Regions from separate parts of the Paenibacillus sp. FSL R5-0810 genome, predicted to be linked through region 3. Evidence: riboswitches for the same ligand, from Rfam matches in the RefSeq annotation. Region 3 holds a riboswitch; each other region holds the start of a gene.
What was found. A riboswitch is a leader RNA that binds a small molecule or an ion and turns the genes downstream of it on or off. The one in region 3 is predicted to bind cyclic di-GMP.
Positions count from the first base shown of each region.

Region 1 (6,743 bases), 1.6 Mb from region 3:
CAGGCACCTGTCAGGAGCTCTGGAACACTCGATGCAGGATGCGGGGAAAGGAGTGCTGTCATGCGAATGAAAGGCTTCGCCAAACATTATTATCTGATGCTGATTCCGGGATTTCTATGGCTGTTCGTCTTCAGCATCGTTCCGATGTTCGGCATCATCATTTCGTTCCAATATTTTAATCCAGGCAAAGGAATACTGGGCTCGGATTGGGCGGGGCTTGAACACTTCAAGTATATGTTTTTGCTGAAGGATACACAGGAAGTCTTCAGCAATACGCTAGTCATCGCGTCCATGAAGATTGTCGCCAACCTGATTGCGCCCCTGCTGTTTGCACTGATGCTCAATGAGCTGCGTCTGATGATTCTCAGGCGCTGGATTCAGACCATTGTCTATCTGCCTCACTTTTTATCCTGGGTTATTCTGGGGGGCATTGTACTCGATCTGTTCTCCTATAACGGACCCGTTAATCAACTGACAGCTTTGTTCGGATTCCAGCCCAAACTGTTCTTTGCCGATGCCCAGCTGTTTCCGTTCCTCGTAGTCGGCAGTGACGTCTGGAAGGAATTCGGTTTTGGTACCATTATCTATCTTGCTGCGCTTACCGGAATCAACCCGGCACTGTACGAGGCTGCTAACATCGATGGCGCAGGACGCTGGAGAAGTCTCTGGCATATTACGCTGCCCGGGATCCGCACGACAGCCGTATTGCTTACGGTACTTAGCTTGGGTAATGTGCTTAACGCGGGCTTCGACCAAATCTTCAATCTGTATAACCCGCTCGTCTATTCGACAGGTGATATTATTGACACCTGGGTCTATCGTACAGGTTTGCTCAACCTGCAATATGAACTTGCGACCGCCGTCGGCCTGCTGAAGTCCGTTGTAGGCTTCCTGCTGATATCCGTCTCGTATTATCTGGCTTACCGTTTTGTTAACTATCGCATATTCTAAGGATTCATCCTGATGCAAAGCTATACAAACGCATCCCATTCCAACTAGAGTAGGAGGTGCTGACCGTGGTCAGAGATCGGACGTTCGGCAACCGCGTGACGGATATTATACTGATTGTTGTCCTGATAGGCATAACTTTGTCTTGCATCCTGCCGATCTGGTACACGCTCTCCCTTTCGCTTAGCTCCAACTCAGCCGCTGCGGCCGGCAAAGTCTGGCTATGGCCGGTCGATTTCAATCTTAACGCATATGCCCAGATTCTCAATGACAATCAGTTCTTCCGGTCCTTCTGGATCTCGACCCAGCGAGTGCTGCTGGGGGTTTCGCTCAACTTTATCATGGTTGTGCTCATGTCTTATCCGCTCTCGCGGACAGCGAAAGAGCTCAAGGGGCGCAATGTGTTCATGTGGATTCTCATTTTCACGATGTTATTCAACGGCGGCCTGATCCCGCTTTATCTGACGGTCAAAGAGCTCAACATGCTAAACAGCATCTGGGCACTTGTCCTGGTCGGCGGTGCGCAGACCCTCGTCTTCAACGTCATCCTCACGATGAACTTCTTTCGCAACCTGCCCAAGGAGCTGGATGAAGCCGCCCTGGTCGACGGCGCGGGACCATGGTACATCCTGTTCAAGATCTACATCCCGCTGGCCGTGCCGGTGCTGGCGACCGTCTCGCTGTTCAGTATCGTGTATCACTGGAATGAATTTTTGTACGGTCTGATCTTCATGTCCCGTGAACAATTCTATCCACTCCAGACGTATATCCAGCAGCTTGTCGTCTCGGTCGATCCATCGACGATGTCTGAGGACCAGTACCGCCGCTTGTCGGAGTTGTCCAACCGGACACTCGATGCCGCCAAGATCTTCATCGCGATGCTGCCCGTCCTCATCGTCTATCCGTTCCTCCAGCGCTTCTTCATTCACGGGATTACGCTGGGTTCGGTTAAAGAGTAGCTTACCCACCCAGGACAACAGATTATAGAGATCTATGCCATTCTCTTTACGTTTTAAAGTAAAACATACTGAAAATAGGGGCCGTTCCACATGATCTTAGATCTTGAGAAACGGCCCCTTTTTGCGGCTATGGTGCGCCGGGTAGACAATTCATTCCCGTATAATCGCTTCGGTTATTGGAAACGGAGTCCTCCCGTCCATCATTGGTGCTGACTGTACATAAAGGATCGACGGATTTGGTCAAATATGCGGTCTCGATTTGCACGGCATCCTTGTCCAGCCAAATCTTATTAAGCATTTGCTTTCGATTCATTTATCGCTTCGTGTCAGTTAACGAGCATCGGACGAAGAAAATCAGGGTCCGGCAGAGCTTTTTTATCGACTTTCCCGTTAGGGGTGAGCGGCAAGCTTTCCACTTGTACTACAAGAGAGGGCAGGAAATATTCAGGTAAATTTCGGGCTAAATACGCCATCACTTCCGTTTCGGACAACACCTGTTTCGCAACAAAATACGCGCATATTATCGGATTTCCACTTCTGTCGGCTTTGATGGCTACCGCGGCTTTCGAGATTCCATTGTGTTCCAATAGCCGAGTCTCGATTTCTCCCGGTTCCACTCGATACCCTCGGATCTTCACTTGATCGTCGATTCGCCCGATCATTTCGATATTGCCATCCGGCAGCCACATGGCCAAATCCCCCGTTCGATATAACCGTTCCCCAAGGAGCGGATGTTCCACAAACTTGGCTTCTGTCAATTCCAGCCGGTTCACATACCCCCGCGCGATACCGTCTCCTCCGACGCAAAGCTCTCCCACTACTCCGATCGGCTGAAGATTTAACTGTTTATCAAGGATATAAGCGGAGGAATTGCATATTGGTCTGCCAATTGGAATGGCGGTTTCGAAATCACGTTCGATCGGGAAATAAGTGGAGAACGTCGTGTTTTCCGTCGGACCGTACATATTGATCATCCGCAGATCGGGGCACCTCTTCCTTACGGCATTTACGTACTTCGGCGATAACGCTTCTCCGCCGATTAGCAAGGTGTCTACCGTACGAAAGACGCCCGGATCCAGTTCGGCCAGATTATGGAACTGAGCCGTAGTCAGGAACCAAGCCGTAATAAAGTGGTCGATGATGGTTTCCTTCAATTTGTGAATGTCAAATGAGTCCGTGTCATTCATCAAATACAAGGTAGATCCGTTCAAAAGGGATCCCCAAATTTCAAAGGTCGACGCATCGGACGCAATTTTACCGGTTTGCAAAATCCGATGCTCCTTGGAAAAGTTGAAATAATTGGTATTCTTGACCAGGCTTACGATGTTGCGATGTTCAACCATGACCCCTGTCGGAGTCCCCATTGATCCGGAAGTATAGATGATATACGCTAAACTTTGCGAGGTTACAGCAGATATCGTATGGGAACCGTTGTCGAGGTTTTGCTGCGCGTTGTCCCAATAAATTACTTTTCCTTTAAATGCAATGTCAGGCTTCCAACTGGAAGGGGCCAGCAAAAATCCCGCCTGACTGTCCTCGAGCATATATTCGATTCTTTCACGCGGAGAATCGGCTTCGATGGGCATATATGCGCCGCCCGCTTTCAATATGGCTGTAAGCCCGACAATCATGCTGACAGACCGGTCCGCGATAATGCCAACGACGCTCTCCGGCCTAACGCCGTGATACTGCAGTGCTTTTGCAAGCTGATTCGCGTGTTCGTTCAATTCCCGATAGGACATCCGATGTTTCTCGGTCATGACCGCCGGGCGATCGGGGTTTAAGCGCACCTGCTCCTCAAACAAGTAATGGACCGTTTGGCCGGAAGGATAGTCCGTCTTAGTTCTGCTGAAAGCCTGAATCTGTCTCTCCTCTACTTCCGACATCATGCGTATGTCGGCAATCGCATTCTCGGGGAAATCAAACACTTCATGCACAATTCGGCTCAAATGGCCGCCCATCTGCTCGATCGTTTCTTTTCTGTACAACCGGGCCGAATATTCAATGTGCATCATGATAGATTCCTTCTTAAAAGCCGTCAAAGCAAGCTCAAACGTCCCCAACTGATCGGATTCATAAGGAGTGGTATTGGCACTTTGCCAAGTAAAGGCCGCTTTGATGAACGGATTGCCGTTCAGATTCTTTCGCATTTTCCGATCCTCGAGTGCTTGCATCGTGGTATGCTTGACCTCTAACAGAAACTTACCTAATGGCTTATGTACAGTAGGAGAGTAACGTATAGGAAACATCTGTCTTTCCAACAGATACCCGATTACAGGATCATCCTCGCCGGTATATTTGGCAAGCAGAATCGCATAACAAGCCATAAGTGCCATATCCACAGTTATTCCGAAATTGAACGCCAGTTCATGGAGTTTTCGGGTCGTTGCAAAATCAAGGGAAAAACTAACCCGGTTTCTTTCATCGTTGGTCCATCCCCCTCTTGGCAATTCGTCAATTGTTACTTCACTTGTCGTTTGTTCCATGACCATCTACCTCCCGGATTATCGATTCATTAATGTCTGATTGTTAACGAACAGAAAAATCCTCTTAGCATTCTGTAATGAAATAGCGTCCCCCTTCAACACCAGACTAGTTTTTTTGTTATAGCGAAGCTGCCGTTGTTTTTTGGAACGTCAAAAAAACCCCTTTCATCAATTCAAAATAATGAATAAAACGGAGGTTTCCCGTTGTATTCGGCAACTGGCTGGCATTGCGGTTGCAGTAGGTCCCGCATTAGCCCCTATAGCTTTGCGTCGCCACCTTTCGGTGGGTTTGCTATTGTCGTACAAAAATAGTATTTAATTTGTAAACCATGATTATATTATGTATTCGATTTACATTTACTGTATCTTGTTTCCAATTGAAAATCGATAGGTCTTTTGTTCAATATTGTGTTTCAAGAATGGTTTTGATGATATTGATAACCATCATATAACTCTAGGTCGCGATAGTTAATTTTTACTAATTTTATCTGTGCGCTGTTTCACCAAACTTCACCTAACTATGTATTATCGCTATTTTTAACAGAAGACAGGGATACGTTATTACTAATAAAAATCGATTAAGAACAGAGGCTTACACACGTTTTTTGTCCCTCGGCAGAATTCCACAAATTACGCCCTTACCCTAATAGAAGCGGTATTCATTGTCCTAAATCCCTGTGTATTCTTCTGTTGTTACTTGGATATTGGACGATGGTTAATCAAGACAATAGTTCTATTTTTCAATGTCGAACCTATATCCATTGCCCTAATTACGACAACGGAAATCATTATAGCCAATAACTTTTGTCGCTTGTCCTCCGGGACTAAAATACCGTTTTATAACTAATTAGGACAACTTCCATCCGACGCGAAAACTTCCATAATTTCAACTCATTTGGTAATTCCATTCTTCAAGTTCGCTGTCTAATGGATCACTGGGATCACTGGACAATAAAGCAAAGAGCCGTTGTCCAGGACAACGGCCTCATATTGCTATCTGTCATGAACAGTTTTAAAAAGGTCCGGTTATTTTTACCTTGATTTTATTAGATTCAACGGTTACCCCGTTTAATGTAATTCGAATCGACAACTCGGCCTGCCCCGGTTGCTTGGCGATAATCTTTCCTTTTGGATCGATCTCCGCCTTATCCGGACGGCTGCTCACATACTCAATGTGAGCGCCGGATAACTCCTTAGTATTTCTTCCTCTCTCAAGGAAGACTTCGTAAGAATAACGGACTTCATCTCCCGGGTGAAGCTGGAGCGATTCGGCCTCAAGCTGTACTTTGTCTAGTTGTACGACTAAATTAGGGTCGCTGTACTTCATCAGCTCGCTGCCGTATTTGAAATACAAGTTGCCAAAGTCGTCCTGTGCCAGCTTTTCCGCATTGCTTTCCAACAAGATGGAAAGTGCTTTGCTTGCTGCATCGATTTTGAAGAGCTTGCTCGTGTACGTACGGTCGGCAACATATCCCGTAAAAATAGTCCCATACACGTTGCCGTCGGTTCCAACGGTCAAGCGAGGATTGCTGTGCGTATAATCCGCGGCTGGAAACAGGTCGTTGCTGTAAATAACTTCTCGGCGCTCCGGATCATAAATGAACAGAGCCCCTAATGCCATTCCCCAAACGTTACCGTCCGGCCCCCATATCAAAGACGTTACTGCTTTTTTCCCCGGAACAGGCACCTGTTCCAGTTCTACCCGGCCGGATGCTGTATCGTATATGGCAAGCTTTCCCTCTCCGCCGGTCATGGCGCCTGTGCCCATGAAGAGCTTTCCATTTTTGTAAAGCAGCGAATTGATCGAATGGCCAGCAATGATGTCCCGTTTCACATCAAACTTCCCGGTATCCGGGTTGTACACGGTTAGAGCACCGCCTGTTTTGCCTGCAATTGGATAGGAACCGATGTATAGCAGGTTTTCTTCCTCAACCCCGAGCATTGCTACAGGCCGGTCTTGCTCCAAACCCAACTGACCAAGCCGCAGCGGGTTATTCGGTTCCGAAGGATCCGTCCGGTTCCAAGGTTTGGCCGGATCGTATTCAAAGATGGTCGCTCTAGGATAAACGCCAAAATACATTTTTTCGTTCAAAGAGCCGAATCCCTCGACTTGGCCGATTTGAGGATAGTGTTTGGTTTCGTTGCGGGTCGGCGAGTAGATCCCCATGCCCCCGCCGGAGATGAAGCCGGCAGACAAGATCTGCCCGTCTATGCTCTTTCCGATGTTAAACAATTCTACGAATTGTGGCGGGAACGGGAGCTCAGGCGTCTCAATCATACCGGTTTCCAGATTGTAATAAAATGCCCTGCCGCTATTTCCGGCCAACCCGACCAAGGTCCAGCCCGGATA
Region 1 is NZ_JBBOCF010000001.1:2,043,990-2,050,732, forward strand. Features, by position in the region: gene MKX76_RS09190 (ABC transporter permease) at 61-951, shown strand; gene MKX76_RS09195 (carbohydrate ABC transporter permease) at 1,017-1,907, shown strand; gene MKX76_RS09200 (hypothetical protein) at 2,035-2,220, opposite strand; gene MKX76_RS09205 (non-ribosomal peptide synthetase) at 2,234-4,393, opposite strand; cyclic di-GMP riboswitch class I at 4,603-4,697, opposite strand; gene MKX76_RS09210 (hypothetical protein) at 5,406-6,743, opposite strand, start outside.
Region 1: linked by a shared signal. The riboswitch ahead of MKX76_RS09205 (non-ribosomal peptide synthetase) and the one ahead of MKX76_RS02215 (GTP cyclohydrolase II) in region 3 are both predicted to bind cyclic di-GMP.

Region 2 (6,743 bases), 1.5 Mb from region 3:
CCTTCCCTTTAGTCAGTTCTTGGGCTTTTTCCGCTTTTCCGTTTGCATTGATCTTGGTCGCATACAAGCGGAAGGAATCCTCGATCAAGATCTGGTTCGGACTTGGATTATCGATAATTTTTGCGTTGGAAATATGCGACTGACCTTCGTTGATGCGAATTTCCCAGTCGATTTTGTTTCCGTTCTGGGAGCCGCTCTTCTTCACATATTCGCCGCCGTGAGGTATCGTTACGCTGGCGTTCCATGTTGCCTTTTTCGCGCTTCCATCGGACAGCTCTGCAGTATTATCGATTTTGTTGACAATCAATGTACCTTCCAGCGATGTTTTGAATTCAATCCAGTATGCGGATGAGATCGGGCCGACCAAGCGAATGGACAGCTTGTTGCCGTTAGCTTCTGATGGTTCTGTCACTTCATATTGAGAAGCGGGAACTAGCGAGCCCTTCTGAACGCCATTCCGTCCTCCAGTCAGCTTCATTTCATATACCTTGACCGAATCCGGAACAAGCTTCTGATCATGCTTCAGTACATCGGTGATGATCGCTTCCTGAAGCGAATCAAGATTATAATTCATCTTGACGTTCCACGTAATTTCTTTGCTGATCGGATTGTAGCTGCCGTCTTTACCGCCGTTATTTTTGGTATAACCATCAGCGGAGAAGCTTGCATCCCGCACAATCGGACCTTTCACCTTGCCTTCCTCGACCCATGTCATCGAGGCTCTGTTTAAAAAGTCCCATTTGCGATCCTTCAGCCAGTTGATGTTAAACTTCGTTTCATATTCGATCGTATAGGTGGTGTCAATCTTGGAGAACTCGATGATAAAGCCTTCACGTAAATCATTGCCCTTCACCGTGTACTCGCTCGCTGGAACGACTCTCCCGTCCGCTTTCACGATTACCGAATCCGGAACGAATTCAAGTCCGCCTTGCGGGAACGTATCCGTGATAACTACATTCTCCATGACGTATTTGGTGCCGTCCGGCTTTTTATCGCCATTGACCGTAATTTTCCACTTCGCGGTTTTGGTTGCAAAATTGACGTTCGAGGATCCTTTCACCAGAGCACGGCTTCCATAGCCCGGTGCCGTTACTTCTTTGGACGCTTCACCTGATACGACTTTGTTCTTGACTTCCTGCCCTTCTGAGCTCAATCGATCGACAGGCTCCGTCTGGTACACGATCGTATAAGGCGAATCGATATCCTTCTTGAATTGTAGCTCGAATCCGTGCTTACTTTTCGCAACAGCGGTGTATTCATCCGGTGATACCAAAGCACTGGCATCCTTCGAATCCTCGTTATACACCTTCAGCGAATCGGCAATCCAGGAATGGTTCTCGCTAACTTGGTCCGTAATGATGGCTTGAGCGCTCGGAATCTCCTTCTCGTTGAAATTGAATTTCACCGTCCAAGTGATGATTCCGGTGTCCTTGTCCTGGCTATATGTCTTATCCAAGAAACTGCCGCGATCTACCGTTACGGTAGTCGTTGATTGGGCATTTTCCATCCCGTCGCCAGACAGTACAGCGGTGTTCTCAAAACGGGACTGTTCGCCGACAAGCTTCGTCGAAAAGCGAATTTCGTAGGCTTTGCTGATCGTCTCATCCAAGAATGCAAGCTCCAGTTTGCCGCCACTGCCTGTTTGGACGTTGTACTTGCCAGCATCCAGCTGATCGCCAAGAACGGCTGAGCCGTCACCGTTAACCTGCAGGTTGTATACCTCTACGGAATCCGCGATGAGCTCCAAGCCTTCAGGCATTTCATCGGTGATGACTGCGTGCTTGATTTTATTTAGCGATTTGTTGATCTGAACCGACCAATCGATCCGGTCTTTGCCAATCGCTTTCCCTTGCTTCTCGATCAGCTTTCCGCCTTGCGGCTTCAGGTTCACAATGACGGTCTGAACCCCGCCCTTTATCGGAATAGCAATAATGATTTCGGTGCTACCTTTAAGAACTTCCTTCTTGAATTCTGTACGAATTTCCAGCTTACCGCTGATGTTGGAATGGCTCTCCACGTAATCATTGAAGGTCATCACAACTTTGCCGCTTCGGTCCACCGTAAAACGGCCAACTTCACCTTGACCGGAAACGAGCGGTGAGTCAATATCCGTGAAGATTTCAAACTGCTGCGGCAGCTCGAAGGTAAATATGTCTCCATTTTTATAGTTGTGACCGTTCGGCAGCTCCCATTCATAGCTTAGATTAACGGCTGCACCGATATCCAGGCTGCTGTCCGGGTTATAAACGGCATCTATGACGGTGCCGTCCATGTCGGTTAACACAACTTTGGTTAAAATGCTATCATTATTGATTTCTGATTCGGATGGGCCATAAACATCATCCGTCACTCCATACACTGAATCCTGCACGCTTACCGGTTCTGGAACATTGCTCGATGCATTGACCGTCCAGTCCGATCCTCCAAACAACGTTTGGAGCATAAGCAGCAGAGCCAATACGATTCCACTTACTTTTTTCTTCATGATCTCTCCCTCAGCCTCTCCATTACCCTCAATATATTTGGTTCCGATGTTGCTTTCGCGTGCGCAAATCGAGCCAACCATCTCTCGGATGATATGCCGACAAGAGATTTGTTCGTCCATCACCTCCGCTTACTTTTATTTGGCGCACGATACATTGGTGCCTGTATTTTCCTTCAGAACCAATTGAGCTTCTAGCATTGTAACGCCCGATTCTGAATATTTTCTGAATAAAAACCCAAATAAGCCTTGGACAATGGTCCAAAGCTTAAGGTTTTTGCTATAAAATTTAATAATACTTGGCTGCGAAATAACGCGATGCCTCTTTAATCATTTTGAATCCGGCACCCTTGCTTTTCCATCCCGCATCCACGGTCGTGTCAATCGTTACCCACCGGCCGTTTAAATAAACTTCATTCCAAGCGTGGTAAACATCGACGTAATCTGTTGTCCCCATCACAAGCTTGGTCGGAATGTCCATGCTCCGCAGCATGGATGCGAACAAGGAGGCGTAATCATAACACATGCCTTTTTTCCCTGACAGCGTGCGGTCAATATTGGGAAGATAGTCCGTCAGCTCACTGGAGGCGAGTGCTTTGTCGTACCGGATCGTATCGACGATATATTCGTGGATCAGCTTTACTTTTTCCTCGTCGGTGTCTGCAAACCGGGTTAGCTTCTTTGCAAGCTGAGCCGCCTTGTCGCTTGAACGCCAATCGATATTTTGTACCGAGTTCAAGAACACCCTGCTGCTATTGGTTAGTTGAAGCTTAACTTCCGCTTCTTGAACGATCTTATACTTGGTACCGTTGACCTGCTCCAGTACTGTTATGGTATAACGACCATTTCCCATCTGCAGCGGAAAGGTCTCCTGCTGCTTGTCCGGTAAAAGCGTATATGTATACTTGTTTTGCCCTTTCGCAATCATAAGCTTGGTCTTCGTGTCCGCTTTCACGTCATAGCGAACGACGATGACTCCTTGGTCGAGCTGCTCCAAATCCAGCCAATCTCCAGCTTGCGAAGCTTGTGCAGCCGGAGCTAGCATGAATAACGCAATAAACCCTACAATAGCCAACACCATGTTGCGCATACTGTAAACTCCCTTCGGTAGCCAGGCTGCCATTGACTGCTCATCAAGAAGGCCCTGTGGCTTTGCGTCCTTATCTTTCGACAAGTTTGCCGTTATCGTAATAGAGTTTTCAAAGAATTAATTGAATAAAAATCTCATATAAAAAACAAAAAAAGCATCTTCGTTCGGTAGCTGGCTGCCATTGATTGGGATCAAGAAGGCCCTGTAGCTTTGCGTCCTTGCCTTTCGACAAGTTTGCCGTTTATCGTGAGTAGCTTTATGTGAGTTCATCATACCAAATATCTCTAATTCTATCAAGCAAATTTTGAGATTGATAGACGACGAACGACAACAAAAAACGTCTCCATAGAGACGTTTTTGTATCAATCCCGCTTGATCATCAATCCGTTAGGGAAATCCTTAAAGGGACAGCTCCTTTTTTAACCGATCGAGCTGCAGCAGGTGGTGCCTGTAATGCATCTCCACCAGCAGAAACCACTCTTTGGCGTTTAAGGCTCCGAAGCCGGGATGAGGAATCGTACGGCTGCTGTTTGCTTGATGCAAATCCGCTTCCGTACGCTTCATCCGTTCCACTACTCCCTGAAGACCCTCAACTAACTGCTCTTTGCTCGCGGGCTGCTGCGGCGTGTACTGCGGTGAAGCTGGAATTCGAATCCTTACGGGCGGAAAACTTCCGAGTTCGAATACCGCCCTGCCTCTCTCCGTTTTTTCCCCAGAGGATTCGATGGCTGTTTCGTTTCCGGCCAAACATTGATCAACATTATGCAGGTGCAGATATTGAGCCGATTGAATCAAATGCATATACATTTGCCCAATGGACCAGTCCTCTTCGTCCGGTTTGATATGCAATTGCTCCAGCTCCAGGTGCTCCAGCTCATTCAAATAAATTGCTACTGTTGATTCAAACGCCTGCAAGGCTTCCACTGTATTTCTCATCATGAATATCTCCTCTTCCATCTGGTATACACCCAATATAAAAAAACGCTCCTGACAACAGCGTGTCAGTAGCGTTTTAACATTTTTTCAGCTTCTTCACGAATCCGGTCACGGAAAGAATCAGGTTCCAGCACCTCCACGTCCCCTCCCCAGCTGAGAATATGGGGCAGCAGCTCTTCCGGCTGTCTGACCCGAAAGTGGACCAGAAGACTGTGTTCCCTTTGCTCAGCAGCCTCCATATAGAAGCTCGCGGTCTCGGCGATTTTATCGGCCATTTCCGGATTTACCTGAATCAGCACTTGTACGTTACGGTCGTCAGACGGACGATATTGACTCAGCTTAAATCCTTGGGGAAGGATAAACCTTTCTTCAAGCACCGTAACATCCCTCATCCGCGATAATCGGAAATGACGAATCTCCTGACGCAGATCGCATCGTGCGATCATGATCCATTTCCCTTGAACGAGCACAAGTCCATATGGAGCAACGATCCGCTCATTTAGTCGTTTTCCATCCGAATCCGGAAATTTGTTAAGGTACATCATCCTTAATTTCCGCCGCTCCAATATGGCACGACGAACCTGCCCGAGATCGTCCTCTCCCCGCTCGCCGGGATGAAGAAATCGCATCGTTTCCCGGACATCCGCCGAAGCCTCACGAATGGGTTCAGGAAGTATCGCTTCAATCTTGTGTCGAGCCGACTTCGCAGCCGCTTTATAGTCACCATCCAGCCGCTGTTCTATCATATCCGTACCCATGAGCAATGCCACCGCCTCTTCCGCAGTAAAACCAACCGGCGGCAAAAAGTACCCTTCCATTAGGGAATACCCATGCCCTGGAGACCCAAGTATCGGAACCCCGGCTTCACTGAGCGCTTGCATGTCTCGATATATTGTCCGCACGCTTGTCTCGAAGTGGGCAGCCAAGTCTTCCGCCCGCAGCACCTTGCTCCGCTGCAATTCAAGCATAATCGCGAACTGGCGCTCGGTTTTGTTCATCGTTTCTTCCCTCCGCTATTACATAAAAACCCGAAAAACAGACAAATTGTCTGTCTTCCGGGATCATAAATGGACCACGTCAATCATCCATATTACGGACCATCGCTTTACGCAGTGAGCCTTAGTTCAGCTTTGACCGATTCTGTTGCTGAGTTATTTTCAATTTCTCAGGGGTAACATCGTCACCATTCGGGTCCACAACTTTCAGGGTAGACATCGTAGAGAGAACCTGGCCCCGGATGTCTTTCAAGTATTCCTGACGAAGCTTTTGTTGTTCGGTATATTCTTCTTGTGTCAATCCTTCGGACTTCTGCTTGCGGCTCAGTTCATTGATTCTATGCAATGAAGGAATGGTCATCGTCATCGTTCACCCTTCCATATAATTAAGATGTATTTGTTAGTTTACTTTAAAAGGATTGAACTTTCAATAGAATCAGTCCCCCTGCCTTTGTGCAGACCCCAAAGTGGATTGCAACTGTAATGCTACCGCTCCAGCACCATCCGGTTTGTTAGTGTGCCTAGCTTTTCAATCTCGACGGTTACCATGTCCCCGTCCTTCAGGTAGGATCGTTGTTCGGCAGGACGGCCAAGCATGACCCCTTCTGGTGTTCCTGTCAAAATAAGATCTCCCGGATCCAATGTCATGAACCTCGAAACATAACTGACGATTTCATCACACGAAAAAATCATGTCCGACGTATTGGATTGCTGTCGAACCTCGCCGTTCACTTCGCAGCGGATAGCCAGTCGATTGGGATCGCCCACCTCATCGGCGGTTACCAAATACGGGCCGAGCGGCAGAAATTTGTCGCACGACTTGCCAAGCAGCCACTGAGAGGTTCGCATCTGCAAATCCCGTGCCGAAAGATCATTGGCATTGCAGTAGCCAAAAACATATTCAAGCGCGCTGCTCTTATCCACGCGTTTGGCCGTCGATCCGATAACGATCGCAAGCTCAGCTTCATAATCGACTTGATCGCTTTCGCGGGGGAGCGGGACTGCCTCCCCGTGTCCGGCCAGCGTATTGGTGAATTTATTGAACAAAATCGGATAATCGGGTATATCGGAATTGGTCTCCCGGGCGTGCCGAAGGTAATTCAATCCTACACAGATGATTTTTCCCGGATGGTTCACGCACGGAGCTAACGTAAGCGTTGCCTCATCAAGAAGCTCCGTTTCCGCATCGAGTGATCTCTCCACCAAGTCTTGAAGCGCTGTCCTTGCAGCCGCTCCGCCT
Region 2 is NZ_JBBOCF010000001.1:1,989,227-1,995,969, forward strand. Features, by position in the region: gene MKX76_RS08980 (collagen binding domain-containing protein) at 1-2,485, opposite strand, end outside; gene MKX76_RS08985 (transglutaminase-like domain-containing protein) at 2,772-3,572, opposite strand; cyclic di-GMP riboswitch class I at 3,586-3,673, opposite strand; cyclic di-GMP riboswitch class I at 3,736-3,821, opposite strand; gene MKX76_RS08990 (DinB family protein) at 3,972-4,508, opposite strand; gene MKX76_RS08995 (helix-turn-helix transcriptional regulator) at 4,574-5,506, opposite strand; gene MKX76_RS09000 (DUF896 domain-containing protein) at 5,628-5,864, opposite strand; gene MKX76_RS09005 (fumarylacetoacetate hydrolase family protein) at 5,990-6,743, opposite strand, start outside.
Region 2: linked by a shared signal. The riboswitch ahead of MKX76_RS08985 (transglutaminase-like domain-containing protein) and the one ahead of MKX76_RS02215 (GTP cyclohydrolase II) in region 3 are both predicted to bind cyclic di-GMP.

Region 3 (6,743 bases):
CGAAGCGCTTGTCCAAATGGGGGATACGAGGAACAACTTGAGCTTTGTGAAGAAAGCTCGTGACGATGATGCGATCATGATCCCGGCCGGAAAGTGGCACAACGTAACAAATACAGGCAATAAGCCTCTGAAAGTCTATGTAATCTATGCGCCTCCGGAGCATCCCTTTGGCACCGTGCATGAGACGAAGGCAGCCGCGATGGCTGCGGAAGAATATTCATGAGCTAAAGATCCGGCTATGACCGGAAGCAATGAAGAGCACTCCTTACAATAAACGTGGGCTGCCCGCCAGGTTTATTGGAGGAGTGTTTTTTCAAAAATCAAGCGATTGACCTGTTGTGCTCTGGATGATTCACCGTTGCAGATCAAGATGGAACAGGGGGCGGAACCATGGACGGTTACATAAGGCTGATTAGAGGAGGGAAGCAGATGCAGGTCTATCAAGTTCAGGGATTCCATCCTGGTGAATTAGATGAGCTGGTATCCGAAAGCAGCAGGGAAGATTTCAGGCATATCCGCCGGCTCGTGGATGAGTATATCTCTGGTGTTAACCGGTTTGACCGCAATCATGAAGCATTGTTCGTATGCCGATCCGAAGGTCGAATCATCGGCATTTGCGGGCTGAATCAAGCGCCCGATTCGGGCGGGGACACCGGCAGGGTGCGGAGAATGTATGTGCTGCCGGAATTTCGGAGACAGGGGGTCGGGAGAATGCTGATGCAAGCAGTCATCCAAGCGGCCGCTGATCATTACAGCTGGCTGGTTCTGCGAACGGATCAGCCGCAGGCCGGGGATTTCTACATCAGCTTGGGTTTCTCAGAATCTCCGCAGCACTTGAACATTACCCATTGCCTTAAGCTGGGAGGACAGAGACAAGATGATTACAGCGGCTGATGCGGAACGATTGCTCTCGTTTGCGAATATTTTCAAAGTGAAGGGAACCGATTCTACACAATCGAAACTTATAATCGATGACAAGCCATGGGCCGTTTGCCAGCTGCAGGCGTTCCGTAATATGATCTGGAAAAGTAAAGGGTGCCGCTCGGCACCCTTTACTCATCGCTTACCCTTCATAAGCTTCCTCTAATGCTCGCAGGTCAATTTTGGTTTTGGTCTGCAGCAGCGCCTTCATGACCCTCTCCGCTTTCGCCCGATCCGGATTGGTGATCATCGTGCTCAGATTTGCAGGGACAACCTGCCAGGACACGCCGAATTTGTCCTTTAACCAGCCGCATACCTGGGCTTTTTCATCTCCGCCTTCCCCAAGCTTCTCCCAATAATAATCGATTTCTTCTTGGCTCTCGCAATGGACGATAAATGAAATCGCCTCTGTAAAATGGAACTGGGGCCCCCCGTTCAAAGCGACGAATTGCTGGCCCTCCAGCTGGAATTCCACCGTCATGACGCTGCCTTCTTCTACCGGGTGATGTTCGTTCTGCTCCGACCCGTGACGCGTAACTCTTGTAATTTTAGAATCGTTAAAGATTGAAACGTAATGACGTGCCGCTTCCTCAGCTTCGTTGTTGAACCACAGGTTTGGCGATATCCTCTGAATGGTGGGATTCATCAGATGCAGCTCCTTTCGAATCTACGGGAATGGGTTTCTACTGATCCCATCGTACCATAGCCGCAGCACAGCGGTTTCTTCTAAATTGCTAAGAATGTATCTCGCAGGGTGCCCAAGATTAAGGGCGACATCGAAATCTACGAAGGCCACAGGCAGGAGAATAGCAATTGAAACTGGAAATCCATATGGTGTGGAATATTCATCCAATCAGAAGGTCTCCATCCAGCGCGAGGGCAAAATGTTTGATGAAAAGCATGCAAGGCGGTTGGATGAGATAAAATGGAGGTGCGAAAGATGAGCCAAAGACACTATATTATAACGGGCACGTCGAGAGGGATCGGAGGACAGCTTGCACTGATGCTTCTTCAGCAGGGGCATGCCGTCTACGGAATTGCGAGAAACCATTCGATCACACTGGATCGTTATGAGCGTTACACTCATTATGTGTATGACTTGAGTGACCCCTCGGGTCTAGAGCAGTTGATGGAGAATATCATAAGAAGCATTGAGCTTGCGGATACCGATACGCTCTACCTCATTAATAATGCCTCGATGCTGGAACCACTCGGGAAAATTGAACAATGCGGCGCAGCCGAGATTGCGAAGAATGTCCAAATTACCCTTATTGCGCCGATGATTCTAACCTCTTGCTTTTTGAACCAAACAAACAGGTATAAGGCACGGCGGAAAATAATGAATATTTCTTCGGGTTCGGGGGTATACCCCGCTCCTTCCATGAGCGCATATTGTACCGCAAAAGCCGGGCTGAATATGTTCACGCAGTGCGTAGGGGCAGAGCAAGCAAGCCGAGAGAACCCGGTTCAGATTATTGCCGTCAATCCCGGCATGGTGGATACGGAAATGCAGAGCATGGCCAGAGGACAGGATGAGAAGCAGTTTGAGCTGGCCGGTGCATTTTCCCAGGCCTTTGAATCAGGGCAGCTGCTGTCTACTGCCGAGATTGGAGAACATCTGCTTCGCATTTTAGATGAAGAGCATTCCCCTGGAGCCATCGTGAATTACAATGAGGTTTATTCCTCGAAAAGCTGATGATAAGCAAGAATAACGAGCGGAGGCGAATGCCATGATCATGCCAACCCATATTGTTGCCGTTGGCGGAATCGTTGGAGTTTACCGGCACGATCGCTTATATGGAATACATTACGAAGCCGTCATTTGAAATAAAGCTTAAGCGGACCATTTGAAGTGTGGGTTCAGAGTCCTAGTTTAGAAAGTGGGCGGGAAAACGGTAATCTTTAATCGTCCTTCGGATCGAATTATATTTTGGTTGCAATTCATGATGTTGTATTTTATATTCAATTTGTAGTCATATCGACAAAAAGCTATTACTTTCGATTGTTTCTGATTTGGTGTTGCCTTTCCATGATCGACAACAATCGCGGATTAATTTTATGAAATGACATCGTACGATAATGGCAAACCCACTGAAAAGTGGCGACGCAAAGCTACAGGGGCTAAGGTGGATCGCTTGCATCCGCTATGCCAGCCAGTTACCGAATACGACGGAAGCCTCCGTCTATTCAGACAGGGGTTTTTTTGTGTCCATTTCTAGAAAATTACATTTCTGCGGCTGGATTTTTTAGGCTGAAGAAGTAATAGCTAACGCAAAATTGCCAACGTTTTCAGGGAGGAAAACAAACCATCGATTGTAACCATCATAACAAAAAAGGAGTTGTATTCATGAATTCGGACCAGGTCAGGAAATTGCTAGACAGTAAATTAACCATTCTTAAACAGCCGGAATGTCCCAACATCGGCCTTGTTGGTCCCGTTCGGCTCCCTGTGCAATTGGAGGATCATGAAGTCGTATTTAAATGGTACAGTTGGTTAAATACAGGCAATTCATTTATGGATAAGAATGATATTCTAGAATCATTATCTCAGGCAGATCTCGCTTCATATCAGCAGTCTTCCGTGCTGGTATACGGTGATTTTGCTAACGAAGAGCATGCCTTGATACGGATGCACAGCATTTGCCATACGGGAGATATTTTTGGGAGTAAACGATGCGACTGCGGCTACCAACTGCGGACATCCATGCGCATGATCGTGGAAAACGGCAGCGGGGCTCTCTTTTATTTGGCGAATCACGAGGGTCGCGGTATAGGTCTTTTCTCTAAATCGTTAGCTTATCTTTTGCAAGAGGAAGGGTTCGATACAGTAGAGGCCAATCTTGGTCTTGGCTTCGAGGATGACCATCGCTCCTATGAAGAAGCCATACGTGTACTTCAGAGCTTGCGGCAAAAACCAGTCACCCTGATTACGAACAATCCTAGAAAGCTGCAGTCTTTGCGGGAAAAAGGACTTGTAACCGATCAGCATGTATCGATTTGGGGAGATGTGTCCGAGCACAATAATCGGTATTTGGCAACGAAAATCGAAAAATCAGGTCATATCTATAACTCCTTGGTGGAGACGGCTTTATTATGACGGGGAGTGTAAATCGTATGAATTCAGACCAACATTTTATGAGGCTGGCATTGGAACTGGCAGGTACGGCCAATGGGAAAACGAACCCGAACCCGGTTGTTGGCGCACTAATTGTTAAAGATGGACAAGTAGTCGGTGCAGGTGTTCATCGAAATGCAGGGGAACCTCATGCGGAGGTGCATGCATTCAAAATGGCTGAAGGATATACCGAAGACGCAACGCTCTATGTGACGCTGGAACCAAGTCCTCAATCCTCTCCTTGTATAGAATTCGTCCTCAACTCGGGAGTCGCAAGAGTTGTCGTGGCGATGCAGGATCCGAATCCGATGGTGGCCGGAAGAGGCATTCAATTATTGAGAGAGCATGGGATAGAAGTTGATGTGGGTGTATTGGGGAAGGAAGCCGAATTACTCAATGAACGTTTCGTGCACAATATGTCAAAACGACGGCCGTTTATTATTTCCCAAGTAGCCATGACGCTTGACGGGAAAATTGCCACGTCGACGGGACATTCTAAATGGGTTACATGTGATGAAACACAGCTTGTGGTACATAAATTAAGAAACAAAGTCGATGCCATTTTAGTAGGAATTAATACGGTTTTGGCGGATGATCCCCTCCTTACGACCCGACTGCCAGAAGAAAGCGGGAAGAATCCCATACGGGTCATCTTAGATTCGAATTTGAGACTGCCTGAGGATGCCAAAGTTACCGACTGTTCAGCAGCAAAGACATGGGTAGTCACGAAGGAGGATGCTGATCCGGAAAGAGTGCGCATGCTGCAGCAAAAAGGAATTGAAATTCTGTTCGTTCCTGTGAACCGTTACGGGCTGGACCTCCATGCATTATCGGATATGTTATATCAGCGAGGTGTTACCGACCTGCTGGTAGAAGGAGGCAGCGAAGTAAACGGATCCTTCCTTCGGGCCAACCTTATTGACAAATGGATGATTTATATCGCCCCCAAAGTGTTGGGAGGACGGAAATCCATCTCGCCGTACGCAGGCTCGGATTTAGAATTAATGGATGAAGCGCTGCGGGTAAAGATTCATTCAGTTCAACAAATCGGCGAAGATATTTGCATCACCGCTTATCCGAATGATGATAGTTCCGCCTCAGGGAGTACCTACGTAATAGATTATCTAAATGAAGAACTTACTACCCTGAGTAGCTAGTAGTATATATGCCAATATAGAAAATATTATATTATGAATGAGAGAAAACGGCAGCCGGATACTGCCGTTTTTCTCATCTGTGAATTTGAATCCATCATCGATGTCAAAGAGTCATTTTAAAATCAACTTTTTTCTCTGCATCTCAAAGAGAGCTTCAACAGACGGCCTTATCTTTGGATCCAAAGGGTGATCAAGCGCCATATTGATCGCATGTATTAGATGGTATATTTTTGTAGCAAGGACTTTATCCAGGGCAACTGTAAATCATAATGCGATCCTGTAGACAGGTAACCAAAAAGCAACTCTTTAATATAGGAGGACTAATATGGAAGAGGTTGTAGTCATGGACTACGAGCCGGAATGGCGGCATGCTTTTGCGCAAGAAAAAATAAAGATATTGTCCGCTATGACAGGTCTTGAGGTCCGCATCGAACATATCGGCAGTACAGCGGTTCAAGGATTGGGAGCCAAGCCGACGATTGATATCATGGCAGGCGTTAGTGAACTGGGGCTAGTGGATGAGCGCTATATTCGGCGCCTGGAGCAGATCGGTTACGAATATGTCCCCAAACCGGAGTTCCCTGAGCGTATGTTTTTTAGGCGGGGCCTGTGGCGGGCAGGGACGCATCATCTGCATATCTACCGGTATCAAGGGAAGCACTGGGCTGATCAACTTTTATTTAGGGAGTATTTGAAAAAGGATACTGCGACGCGCGAACAGTATTTTAACTTAAAAAAGGAGCTTGAAGCACAGTTTAAGCATGACCGGGTAAGCTATACGAACGGGAAGGATGATTTTATCCGCTCTGTCATTGAGTGGGCCAGGCAAGATTCGGAGTGGGTGCGCCAGCTTGATATCGGAGGGGAGTAGCATGCCAACAACCGAAAACGGGGGATATCCAGATCGTGTGGAGAGAGGACTTATTGCTGTACGCGGAACCCGTCTGTATGTCGAATTGTCTGGTGGGTCAAAGGATGCGGCATTATTATATTTGCACGGAGGCCCCGGGGCAAGCTGTGTTGATTTTTGCTGGCATCAGGCCGGCGTCTTATCATCTCACATGACGGTGGTTGCGTTGGATCAGCGGGGCGTATTGCGATCAGATCCTATATCGGAGGATGAAAGATTCGGTTTGGGGGATATAATCAAGGACTGCGAAGCGCTGAGGGTCAAGTTAGGTATTGCAAAATGGACGCTTCTCGGACATTCCTTCGGTGCAATCGTTGCGTTCAGGTATGCCGTTCATTATCCACAATCCGTAAACAAAGTAATATTTGAAGGACCTTGTTTTGATGCTAGTGCATCTATGCGAAGTCTAATTGCAAAAGCGCAGGGTATGTATCGGGCTTTAGACCATGTAGAGGAGGCTGACCTGTGCAGATCCTATCTCGCCTGCTCGCATACATCGCTTAAGCTGTGGCAGGCATGGGGCCGAATCGGACAAGGCTTAGGCGCGAAGCGTGACAACATTTATTTTCACGGAATGGACCCGGATGATTACAATAGCAAGATGGATCGTCATATTACGGATGCAAGCATGTGGGCGAAG
Region 3 is NZ_JBBOCF010000001.1:486,367-493,109, forward strand. Features, by position in the region: gene MKX76_RS02195 (cupin domain-containing protein) at 1-223, shown strand, start outside; gene MKX76_RS02200 (GNAT family N-acetyltransferase) at 430-894, shown strand; gene MKX76_RS02205 (VOC family protein) at 1,064-1,567, opposite strand; gene MKX76_RS02210 (SDR family NAD(P)-dependent oxidoreductase) at 1,862-2,617, shown strand; cyclic di-GMP riboswitch class I at 2,993-3,086, shown strand; gene MKX76_RS02215 (GTP cyclohydrolase II) at 3,269-4,018, shown strand; gene ribD (bifunctional diaminohydroxyphosphoribosylaminopyrimidine deaminase/5-amino-6-(5-phosphoribosylamino)uracil reductase RibD) at 4,036-5,193, shown strand; gene MKX76_RS02225 (GrpB family protein) at 5,519-6,064, shown strand; gene MKX76_RS02230 (alpha/beta fold hydrolase) at 6,066-6,743, shown strand, end outside.